Regions from separate parts of the Oculatella sp. FACHB-28 genome, predicted to be linked through region 1. Evidence: riboswitches for the same ligand, from Rfam matches in the RefSeq annotation. Region 1 holds a riboswitch; the other holds the start of a gene.

Region 1 (3,336 bases):
GTCATCTTGACAAAATACAGAATTTTTGAGGGAACGAGGGAGGCGATCGCCTCTCACACCAGTATTTTTTCTAGAAAATGTAAACAAAAACAGGTTTACGAGTTTTAAATCAAGTTTGCGAGTTTAAAACCTTATTTTTAAAGTTCAAAACCTGGTTTACGAGTTTTGAATTAGGTTTTTGAGTTTTAAATCAGGTTTCCAACTTCAAAATTAGGTTTTTGAGTTTTGAATCAAGTTTTTAAACTCAAAAAGCTTTAAGAGCAGTGCAAGGACAGGGCTGAAATACAATGGGTAAGTAACTCAGTTTAAGGCAGCAACCTTGGCAAGTAGCTGGTGGGAAATTCAAGTTCTCTGCGATCCGGTTTTGGAAGATTTGGTATTTTGGCGGCTGGAGGTGTTTGGCTGTCGGGGTACCTCCAGCGAGATTAAGGGGCATTCCTGCCTAATTAAGGCTTATCTGCCGCAAATGCAGGCGCAGTTGCTAGATTTGGCGGCTTTATCGCTGTTGTTGCGACAGGATGCGCTGTGTGCCGAGTCGCCGATTCCTGCGATGCAGTGGCATTTGATTGAGGAGGAAGATTGGTCTAGCAGTTGGAAGGATCATTGGCAGCCTCAAGAGGTAGGCGATCGCTTGCTGATCAATCCTGCTTGGTTGCCCAATCCTGAAGCTAGCGATCGCAAAATTTTGCGGCTCGATCCGGGGGTTGCCTTTGGCACTGGGGCACACGCTACTACGCAGCTTTGCCTTGAGTCTTTAGAGATGCGTTTGGGTGAGCCAGGTAATGCCGTGATTGCAGACATTGGCTGCGGCTCTGGCATTCTCTCGATTGGCGCACTGTTGCTCGGTGCAAAACAAATTTATGCGGTTGACAATGACCCCTTGGCGGTGATGTCTACCGAAAGCAACCGAGAACTAAATCAAATTGAGCCACACCGTTTAGTTGTCGTTGAGGGCAGCATCGAGCGACTGCCGGAGCTTACGTCTGAGCCAGTTGATGGAATTCTCTGCAACATTCTGGCGGAAGTGATCATTGATTTAATTCCGCAAATGGAAGCGATCGTCCAACCCACCACCTGGGGAATTTTCAGCGGCATTTTGCTTGACCAGGTGAAACCCGTCGCTGACACGCTAGAGCAAAGCGGCTGGATTGTTGCAACGCTCTGGCGCAGAAAGGATTGGTGCTGTTTGAATGTACGGCGTTCCTAACGCTATGGAGTGTGTGAATGCAGCCGCTTAGAGGTACATTCACACTTTTTAGATTTAGACAAAACGAGTCAACTGCACCCGATAGCGTTCCTTTTTGGTTACGGCGACTTCACCAATTTCCAAGCGCCCTTTGCCCCGAATCGCGACCAGGTCGCCCGATTTAAGCTGATGGCTGGGCTGGGTAACGTCCTTCCAATTGACCCGCACGTCTCCGCCGCTAATCATCTCCGCCATTTTGCTGCGCGACATGCCAAACCCAGCAGAGGCAACCGCATCTAGCCGCAAAGAAGCTTCTACGGTCGTCAGTTCTTTCTTTTTGGGTTCCCGAATTTTCAGTTCGCTCAGGTCAATCTGCCGCGTTTTGACGGGAACTGAGCGTACCTGCGTCAGACTCATTTCCAGAAATTCGACCAGTTCGGGAACGACGATCGCCTGTCCACCCCGCTCTCCCAAAACAATGATGTCGCCCACCTTGTCGCGCACCAGTCCCGTGCCTAGCAGTGACCCCAAAAAGTCGCGATGAGTCGCTGAGTCAAACAGAAAGTTTCCGGCAATGTCTAGCGCGGCGATTGCCACCTGAGACTGATCTAAAGGAATTTCAGGACGAGCGATCGCCACACGCTGACGTTCGGCTTGCGGATAGCCTCCCCAAGCCAGCAGTTGCACCTCAGTCAGCCGTGCAAACATTTGCTGCACTTCAGCTAACTCAGGCGGCGAAAGAAAATCGGTACAGACCACCTCCCAGGTTTTAATAGCCTGATCAGCCTGGTCAATGACCCGTGCAGCGCTGTCTCGATTTTCGATTCCCTGAAGCAGTTCTTCTCTAGGCAGCATAATTGAGCGATCGCCTTAAAACTCTAATTTTAATACTGTTACAGCTACAGCGTTTTTCCAGATGAATGACACACAGTTAAGGGCGAACGCGGCCGTTCGCCCTTACAGCGATTTGTTCTAAGAATTGCATCTTCCAAAGAAAAAGGGGCGCATCGCAAAGCGATCGCCCCTCACGCTGGTCAAACTTGACTTGAGCAACAGACTTGGTCAGGCAGCAGCTTATAGACTACTGCTCAGTTCTCTACCTGACTCAGCCCGACAGACGCAGGAAAAACCCCGCTGCTCAAACGTTTGAACAGACACAGCAATGGTGCTGAAGCCTGTTCAGGATCATGATTAGATCGGTGCATTGTGAAAAAATGCTGACCTTTCAATCTCCCCTCAATGCCGACGAAGTTAGCTGACGGGCTAGGACTGAGAGATGTCCTTCTCAATTAACCTCAGAGATAAGCCCCAAATTTGGTTCCTCCGTTCCAGGAAGTGCGTTAAAGAAAATCGCAAGACCTGGATTAAGCTGACCTATTCAGTTTGATGACAGGATAGCCTCTAATTAGATACTTCGTCAACCCAATGTGTTGAATATGTATCGAATAGCCCGAATATGTAATCTAAAAGACAATTGCAGATCGAGATAGATTGGCGATCGCTAATTGGCTCAAACGCCTCACCCGTAAGGCATCTACCGCAAGATAGTTAGAAGCTCACCCGAAACATGTTAATTTATCAAACGTTGTATGAGTTGCGATGGGCATTTGCCCAAAAATCTCGTACTCTAAATGAGTGGTGAATGCATTCTGTAGATTCACTCACGTTTGGTTCTATTTCAGTTCTGTTTTAGTAGTTGAGTGGGAGCCTAATCCAAACCTATTGGTAGGTTTGAAGCGGAGGAACCAATTGTTTATCGGGGCTAATCTCAATATGAGAGAGACACCTTCCAGTCTTAGCCCGTCAGCTAACTCCGTCGGCCTTGGAAGGAGAACTCAAGGATTTGACTAAGCTATCTGTAGAAGTGGTTGTTTAGGCTTACAAGGTTGTAAAACCGGGAGTATTCCTAAACTTGCTAATGCAGCTAGAGTCGCTGGAGTCTCCTCAAGCAGGGTGTTTCTGTTTGGATCAAGTCTATCCAGATGGGTACAGTCCTTCTTTCCTGACCCACCTCTCATTTCTAGTTCACTTCGTGGAGAGGTCAAAGCTGTGAAAATCAAACCAATGTTAGCTCGTCTGCAAGGTACGCTAGGTCAACGCAACCTGGTCGAGCAAATGCTGCTGTTACCAGAGCCAGAAGTGTCTGCGGC
Region 2 (3,336 bases), on a different contig from region 1:
GCAAAGGTAAAACCAACGCCTTCATTTCCACTAATGGCGCGGGTATTCCAGGGTTCTGCCACCATGTAGCCTTCCATTGCGCCAATGCGAATGTTAGAAACCATTTGGGGTGGTGGCGTGATGATGATCCGAAATTCATCTAATGGATTGACTCCTGCCGCTGCTGACAGATAGCGGATGAAGTATTCATAAATGGAAGAACTGAGCACGACTGCCCAGACTCGTCGTTCTGGAGGCAGACCGCTAAAGTGACGGCGAAAGTCTTGACCAAAGGCTTCCAAGTCACCGTTGTATTCCTGCCAGGGGCGCACACCGCTTTCCCACATGGCTTTGTTCATGGTCATGGAGTTGCCGTGACGGTGAATCGTCATCGCCGCACATAAGGGTGCGTGACGTGCGCCTTCGGCTCCGCTGCGAGCATTGGTTACTGCACCAGAAACCACGGGTGCAGCATCCAAACGACCAAAGATGACACCGTCGCGAGAGGTGCCCCAGCTTGCTTCTCGGTTGATCTTGACGTTTAGACCGTATTTGTGAAAGAAGCCTTTTTCGTGGGCGATCGCAAACGGTGCACAATCGTTCACGGGAACGTAACCAACAGTCAAATTTGGCTTTTCTAGTGTGCCGGGATCGACAACCTGGTCAACTGCCTGAGCAGTAGGGGTGAGGATATTTGAACCCGTGCTCCCTTTGACGCAAGAAGCTAGCGCCAATCCACTTGCGGTTGCGCCAAATCGTTTAATGAATCTTCTCCGACTCCAGGGAGTGTCAAAAATGTCAGTCATGCTTAGCCCTCTTGCTGGGAATGAGGTGATGCAAGGTGTAGCGATTAATGAAGTGAGATCAGGTCTGGGATGCAGGGCGGTGTGTCACCCACTCCTGAATTTTGCCAACGATGTAGTCCAAGACCAGCCCTGTGACTCCGATTACAATCACTGCCAGGAAGACAGAGCTCAAGTTGAGTCGATTCCAGGAGTCCCATACAAAGAAGCCAATTCCGACACCGCCTGTTAGCATCTCAACTGCAACGATGACCAGCCAAGCGATTCCTAAACTGATCCGCAGTCCTGTGAAAATGTAGGGCAAGCTTGCAGGCAGAATGATTTTGAGTACCTGTCTCCAGCGGGGCATTTCTAGTACTCGCGCTACGTCAATATAGTCTTTAGAAACGCTTGATACCCCTAAGGCTGTGTTGATGATGGTTGGCCAAAGGGAGGTAATAAAGATTACGAAGATGGCAGAAGGGTTTGCCAGGTTAAAGATAGCAAGGGCGATCGGTAGCCATGCCAGAGGAGAAACGGGCTTGAGAATTTGAATAACGGGATTCAGCGCTAGCATGGCCTGCTTTGACATTCCAATTAAGAAGCCGACGGGAATGGCAACCAGAGCACCCAACACAAACCCAATCAAGACTCGACGCAAACTTGCCGCTAACAACCAGCCAATTCCTAAATTCCCTGGACCGCGTCTGTAGAACGGATGCAGAATGTAGTCGAGGTTTGCGACTAGAGCCTGCCAGGGAGTCGGCATCATTTCACTTCTCAAGGTAGCAACGATCCACCACAGTAGAATCAATCCTGCAAACCCTAGCAGCGGGAGCAATACCGAGTCTCGAACCAGGGCTGGACGCAGCGATCGCCGCCATGTTGCCTGAGCAGCGACAAGAATAATCTGAACGTTGAATTGCAGCAGCATTGAACTCTCCTGAGAGTGCGAGGCGATCGCAGACCAAGGAACGCTGTGCCGCTCGGTAGAGAGCACAAAAAAAGCGTCCTTGCGTGTATACGAGGACACTGAAGTATCGAGCAGTAGTAAAATGCTGATTCTTCAGTCTCCTCTCAATGCCGACGGAGTTAGCTGACGGGCTAGGACTGAGAGGTGTCCCTCGTTAGGGATGAAGAATGAAGGATGAGGGATGAACGAGCAATCTCCCTAACCAACAAGCCTCATAACCGTGCTAACGATAAGCCCCAAAATTTGGTTCCTCCGCTCTGAATTTGCGTTTGAGGCTGAATCGCAGACAAACGCCAGTCCAGATTAGGCTGACTTACTTATTCGATTTCCAAATAAGTTAGCACTGCTCTTTAGGTGCGTCAATGTATCTTTTGACAGACCGAAACAAAAGCCTGTGGCATCACGGTAAACTGATGGTGCAATACTTTTTGATTTTGCTTTGAGTGAGGCTTGTCCTAATGGCGACGTGGGCAATGTGGGGCGGTATCGTAGTGGTCGTGGCTTACTTGCTGGGCGCTATTCCCACGGGCTACTGGATTGGGCGATTGAAAGGAATTGACATTCGGCAGCATGGCTCTGGCTCGACGGGCGCGACAAACGTTTTGCGAACGCTAGGCAAACTGCCGGCACTGGCAGTGCTGTTGATTGATGTGTTGAAGGGAGTGGGGGCGATCGCCTTCACGCGTTGGCTCTATACATTGCCAGCGGTGGTTGCTACGACTCCTGCATCGATTGACCTGGAAATCTGGGTGCCTTGGGCGGTGACAATCGCTGGGCTGCTTGCCATCTTTGGACACAGCAAATCAATCTGGATTGGTTTTAGCGGCGGCAAATCAGTTGCAGCAGGGCTAGGTGTTTTGCTGGCAATGTCGTGGATGGTCGGGTTGGGTGCCCTGGCAGCCTTTGGGATCGTGTTGGCGCTGTTTAGAATTGTGTCCTTGGGATCGATTGTGGCGGCGATCGCAGGCTGTGTTCTCATCGTGACACTGAATCAGCCTTTGCCCTATCAGCTGTTGGCGATCGCAGGTGGGCTTTACGTCATTTGGCGGCACCGCAGCAACATTCAGCGATTGATGGCAGGCACAGAACCTCGCATCGGGAAGAAGCTGCAAGAGTCAGAAGACGTGGTGGTTCAGTAACGCAAAGCATCCCGGGCTCAAACGCACTTAATCTGACTGACTACTGCTGCCACCAGTGCAGTGGGCTCAACTGGCTTAGGTAGCTGAAGCTGGAAGCCTGCATCTAGCAATTGCTTGCGATCATCATCTTCTCGGTCATAGGCAGTTAGGGCGATCGCCGGAAGGTGAGCGTGCTTTGCAGTAGTTGGGATCAAATTTGGGCGCTCTGATTCGATTTCCCGTACCTGACGAATTAGCGCATAGCCATCCTGTTCTGGCATTCTCACGTCGCTGATTAAAATATCGGGCTGCGACTGTTGAATCACTTGCAAAGCTTCACTGGCTGAGGTGACTGTCTTGACGTTTGCGCCAGCATCCTTCAGCACAACAGCTATCCATTCACGGTTGTCTGCTTCATCATCAACTACTAAAACTTGCAAACCCAGGAGGGGATGAAAGGGTGAGAGGTTGGAAGGGTAAATCT

The links. A riboswitch is a leader RNA that binds a small molecule or an ion and turns the genes downstream of it on or off. The one in region 1 is predicted to bind cyclic di-AMP.
Region 2: it holds a riboswitch for cyclic di-AMP, as region 1 does, so the genes downstream of both, ntrB (nitrate ABC transporter permease) here and H6F88_RS09275 (photosystem II S4 domain protein) in region 1, are expected to answer to the same signal.

What each region holds. Positions count from the first base shown of each region.
Region 1 covers NZ_JACJPJ010000047.1:215,660-218,995, forward strand. Annotated here, with positions in the region: gene prmA (50S ribosomal protein L11 methyltransferase) at 320-1,207, shown strand; gene H6F88_RS09275 (photosystem II S4 domain protein) at 1,262-2,041, opposite strand; cyclic di-AMP (ydaO/yuaA leader) riboswitch at 2,412-2,567, opposite strand; cyclic di-AMP (ydaO/yuaA leader) riboswitch at 2,882-3,023, shown strand; gene H6F88_RS09280 (universal stress protein) at 3,236-3,336, shown strand, end outside.
Region 2 covers NZ_JACJPJ010000074.1:222,307-225,642, reverse strand. Annotated here, with positions in the region: gene H6F88_RS17670 (ABC transporter substrate-binding protein) at 1-785, opposite strand, end outside; gene ntrB (nitrate ABC transporter permease) at 844-1,695, opposite strand; cyclic di-AMP (ydaO/yuaA leader) riboswitch at 1,828-2,021, opposite strand; gene plsY (glycerol-3-phosphate 1-O-acyltransferase PlsY) at 2,193-2,873, shown strand; gene H6F88_RS17655 (ATP-binding protein) at 2,891-3,336, opposite strand, start outside.